DNA from 2 places in the Slackia heliotrinireducens DSM 20476 genome. Region 1 is predicted to be linked to the other one. Evidence: predicted binding sites of a transcription regulator. Region 1 holds the regulator's gene; the other holds the start of a gene.
What was found. The regulator LexA, encoded in region 1, represses DNA repair genes until DNA is damaged. The targets are predictions, from matches to a motif close to CNAACANNTGTTNG.
Positions count from the first base shown of each region.

Region 2: SHEL_RS07520 (putative DNA modification/repair radical SAM protein) is a predicted target of LexA. The motif match lies at 6,691-6,704, and genes of this name have one in related genera.

Region 1 covers NC_013165.1:1,232,014-1,240,292, forward strand. Annotated here, with positions in the region: gene miaB (tRNA (N6-isopentenyl adenosine(37)-C2)-methylthiotransferase MiaB) at 1-973, shown strand, start outside; gene miaA (tRNA (adenosine(37)-N6)-dimethylallyltransferase MiaA) at 981-1,958, shown strand; gene hflX (GTPase HflX) at 1,930-3,231, shown strand; gene lexA (transcriptional repressor LexA) at 3,309-4,001, opposite strand; gene SHEL_RS05295 (hypothetical protein) at 4,111-4,398, shown strand; gene nrdR (transcriptional regulator NrdR) at 4,731-5,180, shown strand; gene dut (dUTP diphosphatase) at 5,183-5,629, shown strand; gene SHEL_RS05310 (DegV family protein) at 5,855-6,730, opposite strand; gene SHEL_RS05315 (IS110 family RNA-guided transposase) at 7,022-8,239, opposite strand.
Region 2 covers NC_013165.1:1,751,572-1,759,850, forward strand. Annotated here, with positions in the region: gene hisG (ATP phosphoribosyltransferase) at 1-959, opposite strand, end outside; gene SHEL_RS07500 (hypothetical protein) at 1,132-2,139, opposite strand; gene SHEL_RS15265 (hypothetical protein) at 2,204-2,341, opposite strand; gene SHEL_RS07505 (substrate-binding periplasmic protein) at 2,353-3,399, opposite strand; gene SHEL_RS07510 (ComF family protein) at 3,897-4,589, shown strand; gene SHEL_RS07515 (TIGR03915 family putative DNA repair protein) at 4,586-5,362, opposite strand; gene SHEL_RS07520 (putative DNA modification/repair radical SAM protein) at 5,372-6,676, opposite strand; gene SHEL_RS07525 (hypothetical protein) at 6,809-7,183, shown strand; tRNA gene SHEL_RS07530 (tRNA-Thr) at 7,256-7,330, shown strand; gene SHEL_RS15090 (peptidoglycan recognition protein family protein) at 7,552-8,279, opposite strand, start outside.

The DNA of each region.
Region 1 (8,279 bases):
CCGCGGCGGCCACATCGCCGAGGTGCAGGAGGAGTCCGACACCTTCTCGACAGATTTGCCGTCCAAGCGCGAGCATGACTGGGCCGCCTGGCTGCCCATCACCGTGGGCTGCAACAATTTCTGCACCTATTGCATCGTGCCCTATGTCCGCGGCCGCGAGCGCTCCCGTGCCATCGAGTCCGTGGTGGCCGACGCCCAAGCTCTGGTTGCCGAGGGCGTGCAGGAGATTACCCTGCTGGGCCAGAACGTCAATTCCTACGGGCGTGACCTGTACGGCGAGCCCCGTTTTGCGGACGTGCTCAAAGGCGTGGCCGCAACCGGCGTGCCCCGTCTGCGTTTCGCCACATCCCACCCGAAGGACCTGACCGACGAGGTAATCGAGGCCTTCGGCACGTTGGGCAACCTGATGCCCGCGCTCCATCTGCCGGTGCAGTCGGGTTCCGACGCCATCCTCAAGCGCATGCATCGTTCCTATACGGTGGAACATTACCTGGGGCTCATCGACAAGCTGCGTGCGGCATGCCCCGACATCTCCCTGTCCACCGACATCATCGTCGGGTTCCCTGGCGAAACGGAGGAGGATTTCCAGGCAACCTACGACCTGGTGGAGAAGGTGGGCTACTCCCAAGTGTTCACGTTCATCTATTCGCCCCGCGAAGGCACCCCTGCCGCCAAGATGAAAGACGACACGCCTCGTTCCGTCATCCAGGAGCGTTTCGAACGTCTGGTGCAGATGGTGCAGGACAAGGCCTACGAACAGAACCAACGATTCGCCGACCGCACGCTGGATGTGCTGGTGGAGGGCGTTTCGCAGCGCAACGATTCCATCATTGCGGGCCGTTCGCCCCACAATGCCATGGTGCACGCGCCCATTCCCGAAGGCAAGACCATCGAGCAGCTGAAGGGCACCATCATCCCCGTGCATGTGGACGAGGCGAAGACCTGGTACCTTTCCGGCACGGTCGTCGAATAGCCGGCCTTTGGCGCTTGATCTCACATACCCCGTCATCGTCGTCGTAGGTCCTACGGCCTCCGGCAAATCCGGCGTGGCCGCAGAGTTCGCCCGGCGGGTGCATGGCGAAGTGGTTTCGGCCGATTCGATGCAGGTCTACCGCGGCATGGATATCGGTACGGGCAAGATAACCCCTGATGAGCAGCTTGTAACCCACCACGGGCTCGACATCTGCAATCCTGGCGAGGCTTATTCGGCATCCCGTTTCCAGGAGTACGCCAGGGCATGCTTCGCAGACATCGACGCGCGTGGTTCGCTGTCGGTGCTTGCGGGCGGGACCGGGTTCTACGTGCGCGCGGCCATTGACGATTACGATTTCGCATCGGGCGAGCAGGTGGGAAACCCCGTGCGCGACAAGTGGCAGGCCTATTACGACGAGAACGGCGCCGATGCGCTGTGGAACAGGCTTCACGAGGTGGATCCGAAAAGCGCGGACATCATCCATCCCAACAACGTGAAGCGCGTCATTCGTGCTTTCGAGATGCTTGAGCTGGACGGTAAAGGCTATGCCCAGGTGCATGCGGGATTGGCAAGCATCGGGCAGTTCGTCCCGGCGGTGTTCTTCGGTCTGGCCGTGACGCCCGACCTTCTGGTGCAGCGCATCGAACGCCGCGTGGACGCCATGTTCGACGCGGGATTGGTCGCCGAGGTGGAGGGCCTGCTCGAGCAGGGGTTCGAAAGCGCCTGCACGGCTCGGGACGCCATAGGCTATAAGGAAGTGGTTGCGGCGCTTCGGGGTGAAATCACCATGGACGAGGCCCGCGAACAGATCAAGACCGCCACAAGGCGCTATGCCAAGCGGCAGCGCAGCTGGTGGCGTAAGGATTCGCGTATCATATGGCTGGATGCGGACGATCCTAATCCGCAGAAGCTTGCCGACGAGATACTTAAAACGCTTTCAGACAAGGGGTATACGGATGTCGTTTGCCGATATGGACGCCAATAGCGTGATGGAGGACCGCGAGCGGGCTATCCTCGTGGGCATCGATTATCGCGACAATGCGAGTGAGTACTCGCTGGAGTCGTCTTTGGACGAACTGGCTCGTCTGACCGATACGGCCGGGGCCGATGTTGTGGCTACCACCTCCCAACGTTTGGACTCGCCGAACCCACGCACGTTCATCGGATCGGGCAAGGCAGAGGAAATCGCCTCGATGTGCCGGTCCCTTTCGGCGGACGTGGTCATCTTCGACGACGAGCTTACGCCTTCGCAGCAGAGCAACCTTGAGAAGGTCCTGCCCAAGGACGTGAAGGTCATCGACCGCACCGCTCTTATTCTGGACATATTCGCCCTGCACGCCACCACCAAGGAAGGCCGCCTGCAGGTCAGGCTCGCTCAGAACCAGTACCTGCTGCCGCGTCTGCGCGGCATGTGGGCGCATCTTGCCAGCAACCGCATGGGCGGCGGCGTAGGTTCCCGCTTCGGCGAAGGCGAAAGCCAGCTCGAGGTGGACCGCCGCATGGTCCGCAAGCGCATCACGTCCATTCGCCGGGAGCTGGAGCAGGTTGCGCAGATGCGCACGATCCAACGTGCCGCGCGATACGACTCGGGTATATTCAAGGTGGCAGAGGCGGGGTATACCAATGCAGGAAAATCAAGCCTGCTCAACCGTCTGACCAATGCCGAAGTGCTGAGCTATGACAAGCTGTTCGCCACGTTGGATTCCACCACGCGCAAGCTGGTGCTGCCTGAAGGCCGCGAGGTGACCATCACCGATACGGTCGGATTCATCCAGAAGCTGCCGACGACGCTGGTCGAAGCGTTCAACAGCACGCTGGATGAGATTCGCGGAGCCGATTTGATCATGCATGTGGTGGACGCGTCTTCGAACGAACGGGACCTGCAGATGAACGCCGTAGGTGACACGCTGGAGCAGATCGGCGCCCAGGACATTCCGCGGCTCGTCGTGTTCAACAAGATCGACCTGGTGGACGAAGGGGACCGCGCTATCCTGGCCTCCCGCTATCCGATGGCCATTCTGGTGTCCGCTGAAACCGGCGAGGGCATCGACGGTTTGATAGACGCATTGGCCCGCGCCGTCGCCGCGCAGGAGGAGCTCATGGATGTGCTGGTGCCCTATTCGAAAGGCAGCGTGGTGTCTTTGGTGCACGAGCGTTGCACGGTGCTTGCGGAAAGCTACGGGGAGGACGGTACGCGTCTGACGCTGCGAGCACCACGGGATCTGATAGCTCTGCTGGGCCAGTATTCGGTCCAATAGCAACCCGATGCTGATTCCTATATGAAAACGGCTCCTGTAAGGAGCCGTTGTTTGTTTATGCGCAGTCCGTTTGTACGTTACAGACGGCGGAACACGGCAACGACCTTTCCTGCAATGGAGACGTTCTCGCGAACGATGATAGGTTCCATGGTGGAGTTTTCTGGCTGCAGGCGGATGTGATCGCGCTCTTTGAAGAAGCGCTTGACCGTTGCGCCGTCTTCGACGAGGGCCACGACGATATCGCCGTTGTTGGCATTCGGCTGTTCCTTCACCACGACGAAGTCGCCGTCGTTGATGCCGATTTCGATCATGGAGTCACCGCGTACCTTCAGCAAAAACGAACTGGAATCGCCGACGATTTCGGTGGGCAGGGGGATGGTCTCCTGGATGTTCTGCTCGGCAAGAATGGGCACGCCAGCAGCGACGTTGCCGACGACCGGCAGGTTGACCACGTTGGAGAATTCACCCTGACCGACGAAATCGTTGTGGGCTGGTTGGCCCTTTGGTGCGGTGCCTCCATAGGTTTCGCCGTCGGAGGTACGCAGCACGGTGATGCAGCGCGACTTCAGGGGGTCGCGATGGATATAGCCCTTCTCCTCAAGATTGTTCAGGTGCACATGCACGGTGGAGGGGGACGAAAGCCCGATGCTGTCGCAGATGTCGCGAACGGTGGGGGCGATGCCGGTTTCTTCGATGGTGGCGATGATGCAATCGAGCACAGCCGTCTGCTTCTTGGTGAGCTTGGTGGAGTCTTTTTTACGAACAGTCATGGTGGCCTTCCTAATACGAACATTTGTATTAAAAATCTGTTGACATGAACCTTTGTTCGCTTTATTATATACCCGAACAAAGGTTCGTGCAAGTAAGGAGTTAAGAAACATGACACGCCAGGACATGCATACATATACGAACGGCTCCTCGGCCCTCAAGTACAACAGCAAGCGTCCCGTCTTGGAGGTTATTCCTGGCGGCGCAGTTTCTGACCAGCCACAATCTTTTCTTGACGACCTGAAATTCGCTGCCAAGGCAACCGGTTTCGCAAATATGCGCGACGATTTGAAATACGGTTCCATCGCAGGTCGTCCACTGGACCTGTCCAAAGCGCACCAGTATGTGCTGTTCGGCGCACTTATGTTCGCTTTTGGTTTGGCCCTTATCCTTCTCTAATCGGGAAGGACCGTTAGTCCGACAATTCTCGTCTCCAGCGGTTTGCTGCGTTTCCTGCTGCGAGACATCCGTGAAAACTCCGTCGCTTCAGATCGGCGGAGTTTTTCGTCTCGTTGGCCGGTCTTGTATGTATGGCGCGGCGTCAGAGTTGGAGTGCATGAAAGGGGGAACAATATCTGGGTATCGATTAACATGCAGCATATTTCACTATATATGGGAATTCAGCGACGTTGCAGGTAGATTGGAAATTCTGTTGTCATAATCGATATGACGGGGTATGATGACCACAACATTTTGTGGTCATGGTGACTATGTCCCGAATGGAGGATTGCATGCGTTGCCCATCTTGTGGTCATCCCGAATCGAAAGTCGTCGACTCTCGTCCGTCGGAAGAATACAATTCCATCCGCCGTCGGCGTGAATGCTTGAAGTGCGGAACCCGCTTCACGACGTACGAACGTTTGGGAGACAGCCCGCTTATCGTCATCAAGGCCGACGGGACCAGCCAGGTGTTCAGTCGCGAGAAGCTCTACCGCGGCATCTCTATCGCCTGCGCGAAACGCCCGAATATTCCCAATGAGAAGAAAACCGAGATCATCGATAGCATCGAAGCTCAGTTGCGCAACACCGGCAAGAACGAAATCCGCTCCAAGGAGCTCGGCGACATGGTTCTTGAGCGTTTGCGTGGTTTGGACGACGTGGCATATATTCGTTTCGCCAGCGTTTACAAGGACTTTCAGAGCATCGAGGAATTCGAGGATGCTCTGAAAGGACTGGAGTAAACATGTCTCAGAAACTGCGCGTTCCCATTAAGAAACTTGCCGAAGATGCGGTTGTGCCGTCCTACGCCTATGATGGCGATGCCGGCGTAGACCTGCGTGCCACTGAAAACCTGGTGCTTAAGCCTTTCGAGCGCGCTTTGGTCGCAACCAGCCTGGCCGTGGCCATACCCGAGGGCTATGCCGGTCTGGTCATGCCCCGCAGCGGGCTCGCCATTAAGCACGGCATCTCCGTCGTCAATGCCCCAGGCCTTATCGATAGCCACTATCGCGGAGAACTCAAGGTCATCCTCATCAACTTGGATTCGAAAGAGGATTTCGAAATCAACGTGGGCGACCGCATCGCCCAGCTGGTTATCGCCAAGGTCGAAAACGTGGACTGGCAGCCAGTGGACGAACTCGATGCTACCGATCGCGGTGCAGGCGGGTTCGGCTCCAGCGGCATCGAATAGGTTTTGCCTCGCAACCGCCTAACGAAACAGCAACCGTGAATGCTTGGCAGCCGTCTGGCTAGCATGCTCATTCGGGCGTGCAGCCGAAGGCGAGCTTCTGGCGTTGGCTCAGGATAGAAGGGTGAAAACTGTTTCCTGAACGGGGCAGGGGTTCCAACGACGTTTCAGGGCATGAAAAAGGCCTGGCGCGGTGCCAGGCCTTCGGGTTCTTCAAGTCGGAATCGGCTAGTTCTTGCTGGATGCCAGGAAGAACAACGCCAATGTGCCCGGGCCGGAATGGGCGCCGATCACGGGGTCCACGTAGTTGATGCGGATGTCCTTGGTGCCGAATTCCTTACGGATGAGGTCGGCCAGATACTCGGCATCCTCCAGGCAGTCGCCATGGGTGATGAACACGGTCTGCTCGCTGACGGGCTCGTCGGCGGTCTGCTTCATGTGGTTGAGCAGTCCCTGGATGGATTTCTTGCGGCCGCGCACCTTCTCCATGGGGATAAGGTGTCCCTCGTCATCCACATGCAGGACCGGCTTGATGTTGAGCAACGTGCCTGCCCAGGCGCTCGAACGGCTTACACGTCCGCCGCGGAACAGGAACATGAGGTCGTCGACAGTGAACCAGTGGGCCAGCTTGGACTTGTTGACCTCGACCCAGTCGCGCACCTCTTCGATGGTGGCGCCTTCCTTCTTCTTTTGGGCGGCGTACCACACCAGAAGTCCTTGGCCGCCGGACGCGGCAAGCGTGTCCACGGAAAGGATCGTGCGGTCGGGGTAGCTTTTCGACAGCTCTTTCAGCAGCAGATCGGTGGCTTCGTACGTGCCCGACAGTCCGCTGGAGAAACCCAGGTACAGCACGTCGTTTCCTGCATCTAAAATGCCACGGAACACTTTTTCGGATTCCGTCAGAATGGGGAGCGAGGTGGTGACCACCTTGCCGTCGCGCATCATGGTGTAGAACTGCTTCAGGTCGGTTTTCTCGCCCTTGAGATAGCTTTGATACTGTTCGCCGTCCACAAAGAAGATCAGCGGCAGGATTTCCAGCTCGCACTCGTCGATGGTTGCTTCCGTCAGGTTGCAGCTGGAATCGGTAACAATGGTGTAAGGCATAGGGGCTCCTTCGGTTTATTCGTGGAACAGTATATCTCTCTTGTTTAGGAACGGACCAATTCCATATTTTCAGCCACTAATCGTTACCTAATCCAGGCTTAGGATACAATGCCTGCTTATATGAAAAGAAAGACCAGCTAAATAAAGTCAAGGGGTTTTCTTGGGCTTTGTTAGATAGGACTTTGACAGGTGAATATGGGATAAAGAATGCGCGTTCTCGCGTCTCGCGGCATGACGACGCGGGGCCGGCCGAAAGCGGGCCCATGTGAATTCGGGGTCTCGTCGAGAAACTCAGTCTTCCCCGAGCCGCTCCCGCTGCGATTGGACCGACGGCCTCGGCTCGTACGGACGCCGCTCCCGCAGCACGGCGAGGATCACCCCGCACAGCTTCCGGGCCACGGCGGACACCGCGACGTAGTGGTGCTTCCCCCGGGCCCTGAGCGAGTCGTAGTAGTCGCCGAAGTACGGGTCGTGGATGCGCGCCTTGTCGGCCGCCGTCATCAGCGCGCAGCGCAGGTACGACGAGCCGCGCTTCGACATGTGCTGCCCGTCGCCGTCGAACTTTCCCGACTGGTGCTTCGACGCGTCTATCCCGGCGTAGGCAACGAGCTTCTTGGGGTCGTCGAAGCGGTCCGGGTCGCCGATCTCGGCGGCTATGACGGCGGAGTTGACCGGGCCGACGCCCGGTATCGACTCCAGCAGCTCCCCGGTCTCGGCGTCGAGCAGCTCGCCGATCTTCTCGTCGAGCCTGGCTATCTCGGAGTCGAGGTGGTCCACCAGCTCCAGCGCGTGCGAGAGCTCGAAGGCCAGCGCGTCGGCGGCGTACGCCGAGCCGACGGATGACTTCGCGGCGGCCTTGACCTCCTCGGCCTTGGCGCGCCCGAGCCTGCCGCGGCTCGCCTTCGCGACGGTCTTCGTGAGCGTGCGGATATCGGTGGCGGCCACTTTGGCAGGCGTGCCGTAGTCGCGGAGGATCGCCCTGCTCGTCGCCGAGTGCCTGTCGCTGAACAGGCGCTCCAGCTCGGGGAAGATCCTGTCGGCCACCGCGGTCGAGCGGTTCTTGAGCGCGGTGCGCTCCTTGACCAGGTGCGCCCGGTAGCGCGTCAGCTGCTTGAGCCCGTCGGCGGCCTCGGGCGACACGCGCGAGGGGCCGAGCCGCTTGAAGCGGGCGTACTCGGCGATGAGGAACGCGTCCACCAGGTCGGTCTTGGTCTTGCGGACCGTGTCGGCCCTGCGGAACGCGTCGGTTTGGACCGGGTTGACCACCGCGACGTCGAAGCCGCGGTCGTCCAGGAACGACCAGAGCGCCATCCAGTAGTGCCCCGTCGACTCCATGACGACCAGGCAGTTGCCCTGGTCTGCGCCGAGCTCGCGGAACCTCCCGAGCAGGGACTCGAAGCCGCCCTCGTCGTTGGCGAACCCGAAGGCCCTCCCGTGCGGCGTGCCGTCCTCGAGCCTGGCGGCCGCCACGTGCGCGTGCTTGGCTATGTCGATCCCGATGTACTGCAAGGCTGCCCCTTTCCGTCGCGCCGTCGTCGGGCGAAGGTCC
Region 2 (8,279 bases), 520 kb from region 1:
ATGGCTTCTTCCAGTCCGTCAAGCGATATGGAGAAGCCGGCCGCAGGAGCGTCGACGCCCCATTGGGCAAGCACACCGTCGTAGCGTCCGCCAGATGCCAGCGGAGCGGAAAGCCCCGGCGCATGGGCCTCGAACACCAATCCGGTGTAGTAGTCGAACGAGTTCAAAACGGACAGGTCCATCGACAGCGCATCGGAGAACCCGAGTTCCCGAGCCGCATCGAAGCCAACCTGCAGCTCCTCGATGCCTGTGGTGTCTGCCCCGATGGATTCCAAAATGGCCGTAGCCTCATCCAGCGCCGCAGCGTCGCCGCTCACACGCATAAGCTGCGACACGGCGCGACGGGCGTTTTCGGAAATGCCCAACGTCTCCAGGAAAACATCCAGACCGACAAGGTCGGAACGGTGGATGAATCGAAGCACCTCGGTGCGGTCCTCGCCATATATTCCAGCTGCATCCAGCGCCGCACGGGCCAACTTCACATCGCCGCAGACGATGCGCCACCCGGCAAGGCCGGCGGCATTCAACGATTCAGCAAGTAGCGAAAGCACCTCGACATCGGCTTTCTTGCCGGACTGGCCGATAAGCTCGATACCCAGCTGGGTTACCTGGCGCGACTTCCCCATGAACACCGTGGTGTCACGCACGATTGGCGCGGCGTAGCGCAGGCGCACCGGGCTTTCGTCGGCATGCATGCGCGTGGCGACCAGACGCGCGATGGGCAACGTCAGGTCAGATCGAAGGATAAGCAGGCGGCCGCCGTCATCGAACATCTGAAACGGCGTGTCCTCGACCGCCGTGGCACGCTCCATGGAATGGCGGTCCTCCAAAAGCGGCGTTTCCACCGGCAGGTAACCGTGGGCGGAAAAACACGCCTTGACTTTATCGGTGATTTCTTCACGTTTCAGGGCCTCTTCGGGAAGAATATCCCTGAACCCCCTTGGCGTAACCGGTATCACGGGTCTCAGTCCTTTCACACAACTCTCAATAGCAGGGGTACTTTAGCACAATAGAGTACCCGCGAATCCATTCTCGCAGCGAGACCATGAAGGCATCACGTATCCCGCTAAGACGGCAAAAGGCCACACCCCACAGCCGGGACGTGGCCTTATCTCGGTCTTCGAACCGGTCCTACTCCGTCGCCTCCACGGTCACATACACCAGCTTGATGACATCGTCCCAGTTCTTCGAGACGTTGTAGGCGGAGTAATCATACGTCAGGCGGAGCGACCATGTGATGGCCGTTCCCTCGCCGGTCGTGCCGTCGCCCTTGAAAGTGTAGCTTTCTTCAGCAACAGTCGTCCCGTCCTCCCCGAAGGTGCGGTATTCGGATTCGTCCTCGGGCAGGGCGATGTTTCCGTCTGCGGGGGTCACGCCGACGTTGGACAAGGTGTTCTGAACGATTCTCGCAACGTTGACGGCATCGCTGAACGACATATCGCCGTAACCCAAAGACTCCATGGAGATGGAATACCCCACGATGGTGGTCTTCTCATCCTTGTCCGTGGTCAGATACACCGAAGGCCTGTTGCCCTGCGAGTCGGTCTTGTCGTTCTTCATGGAGATGGTCACATGATGGCCAACAACCTCTTCTTCGGTATAGGTTTCGGTCTGAACCTCGGTCGTCGGTTCGGCCTTCGGGTCATCCGACTTGACTTCAACTTCGACCTCGCGGGTCTTCTCCACCTCTTCGGTGATGTCGGTCGTGGAGGAAACCTCGGCTCCGCTGCCCAGGTAAGAGATGGCCTCATCAGTGGTCAGACCCACAAGATTCGCCAAATTAGGGATGCTGACCTGCGGCTTCACCTTATCAGTCGTGCCTGCGTCGGATTTAGTATCGCCCTCGATAGTTGAAGACTCGCCATGCGAGGCCGCGGTCTGGCTTGCCTCCTGGTTCGCCTCCATGACTATGTTCCAGGCGGTGTAGCCCAAGAAGCCAAGACCCGCCAGAAGCAACAGGATGACGAAGATGAGCACGATGCGCGTCCTGCGGGAACGCTGCTTGTGGCCCTTGATGCGCTTGCGATGCGACACTTCCGCGTCGAAGCTGGTTTCGGATGCCGGCGCATCGAAGGCGCCGGTGCTATCTGCAGTGCTGACGGGTTTCGCAGCGTGCTTTCCAGTAGTCTTTTCGGCCATTGGGAACCACCTTTCGAAATACCGATGACGCGCCGTGAAGGCGCGTCGGAAAAACAATGGTGTACTAGGACATTATGACGGAGATGACAAATACCACGATGATCAATAACGCACCCAGCAAAACGCCCTTCTGCATCTTGCTCATAGGAGGAACGTCGAGCCGCTCATCGACGGGTTGTTTGCGGGCATCCTTTTTCGCCATGTACGCCCCGCTTACGCCAACCCGGCATCGGCTGCCGTGCCGCCGCTCGGCAGAACTGCGTTCGCGCCTGCGGAGGATGTGTCGGAATCAAGGCTGTCGGACAAGTCGGCCTCGACGCTGCCCTCTTCAGCAGCGGCGCCTTCCTCGGACCCTGCACCCTCTTCGGTTGCAGCGCCTTCCTCGTCAATTGCGGCTTCGCCGCCCTCTTCAGCGGTTTCAGCAGGTGCGGCTGTACCTTCAATCAGCGGAAGGGATGCAAGATCGACAGGGGATCCAAGCCACTTCTTGGCTACGAGGTCCAGGATTCCGCCGTCGTTCACAGAGGCGACCGCCGCGGTAACAGCGTCGACAAGGTCCTGGTTGGAAGCCAAAACCGCGATGCACTGGGCGGTGGGCTGCTCGAGCACGGCCACAGGGACGACCTCGACTTTGAAGTCCTTTGCGGCGTAGCTGCCGATAACGCCGTCGGCCGCAACGTAAGCCGCATCGCCGGTTTCCAGAGAGGAGAAGGCGGACTCAAGATTGCTGGCGGCCACCACCGAGGAGCTGCCGAACACGTTCTCGACGGCCCAAGCGCTCTTGGAGGATACCTGGGCTGCAATCATGGGAGCGGAATCTGCCGCCGGAGCGGTAGCGTTGTCGGGGGCTGCGAACAGGGTCACGCCGGTCTCGGCAACGGAATCGCTCAGCCAGACGGTTTCATCCACTACGGAGGCGTCCATGCCGAACACGATGTCGACGGTGCCGCTGTTCAGGGCGTCAAGGCCCCCGTCGGCTCCCACGTCAACGAACTTGACCGTAAGGCCCATCTGGTCGGCCAAGGCATACGCCGAGTCCACATACAGACCTACCAACTTGCCGTTGGATGTTCCGGTGAACGGAGCGTTGTCGGCGTTCAAACCGACCGTGAGCACACCGGATTCCAAGATGGTCGGCGTATCGACCACCGGCGAGAGCTCTGCAGGTTCATATGCGTCGTCGTTGCTGCAGCCCGCGAGCACGAAGCCGATGCACAGCGCACAGACGATGGCGCACACACGTATTAGCTTACTTTTCATCCAAGCCTCCGCTTCGATTCCTTTGCAATGTAGTTCTTTCGGCTGACCTAGTTTTCGACCCCACACTCGCGCACGGGGGGTTCGCTTGCGCTCTGCCCTCTCCCCCGGGCGACCACTTGTCGCAAAACCACCGGGAGGTGCGACTTACTCCTAGGATACGCCGTGCTCGCTGCGGGTGAACGCAGCTTACGTGGACCCTTTAGACCGCATCTGCCATGGGCTAAGAAGCGAGAATTCGACTTCCGCAACTACAGACCCGAAAGAAAACGAAGTTCAGTCTAGCAGATTTCGGAAAAGTTCGATACACGGTATGCAACTAACATATAAAGCACCTGTTAAGCATATGTCTTTTAGGTTACATGTCGCCTTAACCATTTCCGAACCCGAATCCCGAATTTGAACCTGCAATCAGGGTTTGCCGTCAGGTTTCGGCAAGGTTTCTGCATAGGTTTCGGCAAGGTCCGAAGCGTATGGTGGGAAGGGAACGGAGGTGAACGATGCTCAAAGAGGCTCTGCTTGAAACGCTTTGGCCTACCCGATGCGCAGGGTGCGAACGCGCGGGCAAGGTGCTTTGCGACGACTGCATACGGAACATGGAATACATCGACGCCTATGCCGCCTGCCCTATCTGCGGCGATCCCGCCGGCCTGCGCGTCTGCACGCGTTGCAACGCCCCCGTCGAAGACCCCGAACACCGGGTCCGCACGCTCGAGTGCAGGTCGGCGGCGATGTTCACAGGGCGCATGGCGAAGGCAATCCACGCGTACAAGGACGCGGGCGAAACCCGCCTGTACAAGCCCTTCGCCTTGATACTTGCACGCATCGTGCCTCCCCCGTGGCTGGACGAGGCCGATTGCGTAACCTGCGTGCCCGCATCGAAAGCGGCCATCCGGAAACGCGGGTTCAACCACACCGAGCCGTTAGCGCAGCAGCTGGCGTCCAACCTCGGCCTGCCCTACCGGCCGCTGCTTGTAGTCGGAAACGTCAAGGACCAACGTGGCTTGGGCCGCCGGCAGCGTTCGGCCAACATGCGCCACGTCCTGAAAGTCCTGCCCGACACCAAACCTCCGCAGAACGTGTTGCTCATCGACGACGTCATGACCACTGGCGCGACGCTCGAAGCTGCCACGACCGCCCTCAAAGATGCCGGGGCGCAAACGGTGCGCTGCCTCACGCTTGCCAGAGCCTAATCGCCCAGAGTTGAAAGCCCCGCCTGGTTCGGTTTGAGCTCGACCAGGTACTTCCAATACCGTTTGGGCATGAGCTGACGTCGCAGTTCAGGGTTGTATCGGTCCTCCACCGATAGCGCGTCATAGAACGTCTTCCATGCAGCTCTCATAAGGTTGTCTTTCAGCGTTGGATCAGGAACGTGCACGGCATCAGTGGTTACCAACACCCACCTTCGCATGTCGTAGACACCCGCAAGGTTATGGACCTCGTCGTAAATCATGAAAGGCTGCACGTTGAATCGGGCGGCGAACCCCGGCATAAGCAAAGGAACGACATTTGCACAGGGATTGCACCTGGCCACATACACGCCGCCGTCCACTTCGGAAAATCGGAGGAACTGTTTCCATTTCTCACGTTCCTCCTCAACCGATTTCACAAGCCGTTCCGCATCGAACACCGCCGGATGCATCGAATTCGAAAAGGTCTGCCTGCCATGGTTCATGGCGTAGCGTACGAACGCCAGCCCGATTGACCCGCGTCTGCCATCCGCCGCCAAAGACACGCGCTTCAACACTTCGAACGCATGCTTGCCGCATGTTTTGACCAATCCAGCCCGGACGCGTTCCGCCAACTCGAAATCAGTTTCCACCGACACGACCTCCTGCCCAAGGCGCGGCTGGATGAGCCCCGCAGGAACCACATCCTCGGGGTCTTCATGTCGCGCATAGGCTGTAAATATGGCCGTGAGCAGCCCCTCGAGCGTATCGTCGTACACATAGGCTATCGGTTCCATAGCGCTCACCTAGAACAGCGTCAGCTGGTTGGGGTGGACGCGCGCAGAGCGCCGACCGTGCTTGCCGCCGTCGATGGGACCCTTCAGTACCGCCCGCAACGCTTCCGTCGTGAAATCCGTCCCTTTGCCCTGGTATTTGCCGCCGCAGGTGATGAAGTACTTCGCCCGTTTGAATGCGATACCGAGTTTGCGAAGCTTCTGCTCGTCCAAACCCTGGCTCTTCCGAGCACGCACGATGAGCTTCGCACCCCGAACGCCGATGCCTGGCACCCTCAGAAGCAGCTCATACGGTGCGGTGTTCACCTCGACGGGAAACGTTTCAAGATGATTGATGGCCCAATACGCCTTTGGATCCAGGTCGATGTCGAGAAACGGGTGTTTTTCGCTCACAATCTCATCCGCTGCGAAACTATAGAAGCGCATGAGCCAATCCGCCTGATAGAGACGATGTTCCCTGTCCAGCTGCACAGCACCGCCTTGCGGCAAACGTGCATCTTGCGACACTGGCAGGTATGCCGAGAAGAACACGCGTTTCAGATTGAAGTTTCGGTACAGCGATGACGACAGCGACAAGATGTGCAGATCGGACTCCGGCGTGGCGCCGATGATCATCTGCGTGCTCTGGCCCGCTGGCACGAAAGCACGCTGGGCCTTTTTCGCCCGTGCGCGAACCGAGGTGACCGGATTGCGCGTAGCGATTGCCTTCGACTCCTTGTCCTCCGCAACGCCTTCTTTTATCTGGCGCATGGGCGCCAGGATGCTTGCCCTGTCCTTCTGCGGACAGAGCGCCTTCAGGCTTTCCTCCGAGGGGAGCTCCATGTTCACACTCATGCGGTCCGCAAGAAAGCCCATCTGCTCCACAAGCTCAGGCGAAGCCCCTGGAACCGCCTTCGCATGGATGTAGCCCCTGAACCCGTACTCGATTCTGAGAATGCGCATCGCTTCGGACATAAGCTCCATGGTTCTGTCAGGACTGACAATGACCCCGCTCGAGATGAACAGCCCTTCAATATAGTTGCGACGATAGAATTCGATGGTCAGATCCGCCAGTTCTCGGGGCGAGAAAGCCGCCCTGGGCACATCGTTGCTTTTGCGGTTCACGCAGTAGGCGCAGTCGTACACGCAGCAATTCGTATACAACACCTTGAGAAGCGTGACGCAGCGACCGTCCGGCGTGAAACTATGGCAACACCCCGACGGGCTTGCCGCACCGAGCTGCCCGCCCTTGGCTTTTCGCTCAACGCCGCTGGATGTGCACGCTACATCGTATTTTGCGGCGTCGGCAAGTATTTCCAACTTGCGTAGCAGTTCCACGGCACCCTCCTAATCGAACATCTATTCGTGTCAATTCTAATACGAAAGTTTGTTCGTTTCAAGATGAGGATTGATTCTTCTTCTAAACTGGTATTATGTTTTTAAGAAACTCGTCGTTAGGTAGGAGGCCGTATGCCCGCTTTGGTCGGAATCGGCGCACGTCTATATAGGTTGCTTCCCCTCCTCATCGTGCTTGCGGTGGTGGCGGCAATCATTTACGCATTCGTGTCGTGGAAATACACGGACACGCGCGCCAAAGAGCTGCTTATCAAAATCTTCTTGGGCATCAATTCGGTCCTGTCGGCATTATTCGTTCTGGCCACGCTTTATGCTTGGGCAGAAGGCAACATGTTCGTGGCGGAGTTCTTCCTGACCTGCGCTATTATGATGATTGTGCTTCTGGCCATCAACGTGTACTGCAGGCAGCGCTTTCTCCACAACCATCCGAATTACAAGTGGAAGAAGACGTTTGACGCACTGCCCATCAACAAGCGCAACAAGCAGTAGTTTTACACGCTCACATAATCCGCAAGGCATAAATGTGCAAGCCTATGTTAGAATACCTGCTGTTTTGCACGTGCCAGCGTGGCTCAACGGTAGAGCAACTGATTTGTAATCAGTGGGTTGCGGGTTCGATTCCTGTCGCTGGCTCCATAGCATAACACGAGGTCAGAGCCTGTTTCTGGCCTCTTTTTTTGCCCCTTTTCTCGCACCCCAAATCGGCCGAAAGTGTGTAATATCGTGCCTAAATGCGCCTAAGTTGTTCCCTACTTGTTCCCTACCTGTTCCCGCCCCGGACGCCTGAAAAACGAAAAAACCGGGCACCCCGAAGGGTGCCCGGTTTGCATGTCTTCCCGTCTGAAAAAGCGTTGCGGCTAAAGCCTCAGAGCGCCCGACTTGTCCGTGGCGACGGACCGCAGCATCGCGCCGTCGGCCCCGAGGGCGTACCACCTGCCGTCCTTGTGCAGGACCGTGGACTTCGCCATGCGGCAGTCGCCGCGCAGCCAGTACCACTTACCCCCGGACTTCTTCCAGCAATCCGCCATCGCGTAGCCGTCCTTGTCGAAGCAGTACCAGTCCCCGCCGATGCGCTCCCACTTCGACGCGGGCCAGGTGCCGTCGGCCCGGCGGTACCACCAGCCCTTGGCCGACTTGACCCACCCGGCCTTCGAGGCGCCGTCCGCCGTGATGCGGCGGTGCAGCGCCTTCCAGGCCGCGTCGCCGCCGCTTCCGCCCGGCGTGTAGTAGTAGGGGCACAGCTTGCGGCTCGCGTCGTAGTGGCGCACCACGCGGTCGGCGGGCACGCCGTATTCGTCCATGAGCCTGCGCACGAGCCACTGCAGCCGCTTGGTCTCGGCCTCGGTGAACGGGCGGTCGCCGTCCTGGCACACCTCGATTCCGATGCTGTTGGTGTTGGTGATGCCGTACTTGCCGCGGCCGTCCCCCACGTGCCACGTGAGGTGGCGCGACGGATCGGCGTACTCGTAGATGGTTTCATCGTCGATGAAGTAGTGGGCGCTCGCCTGGCGGTCGCCGCCGCTGAAATACTGGCAGTTGTTCAGCGCGGCGGGCGCCGCGCTCGTGCCGCTGCCGGTGTAGTGCA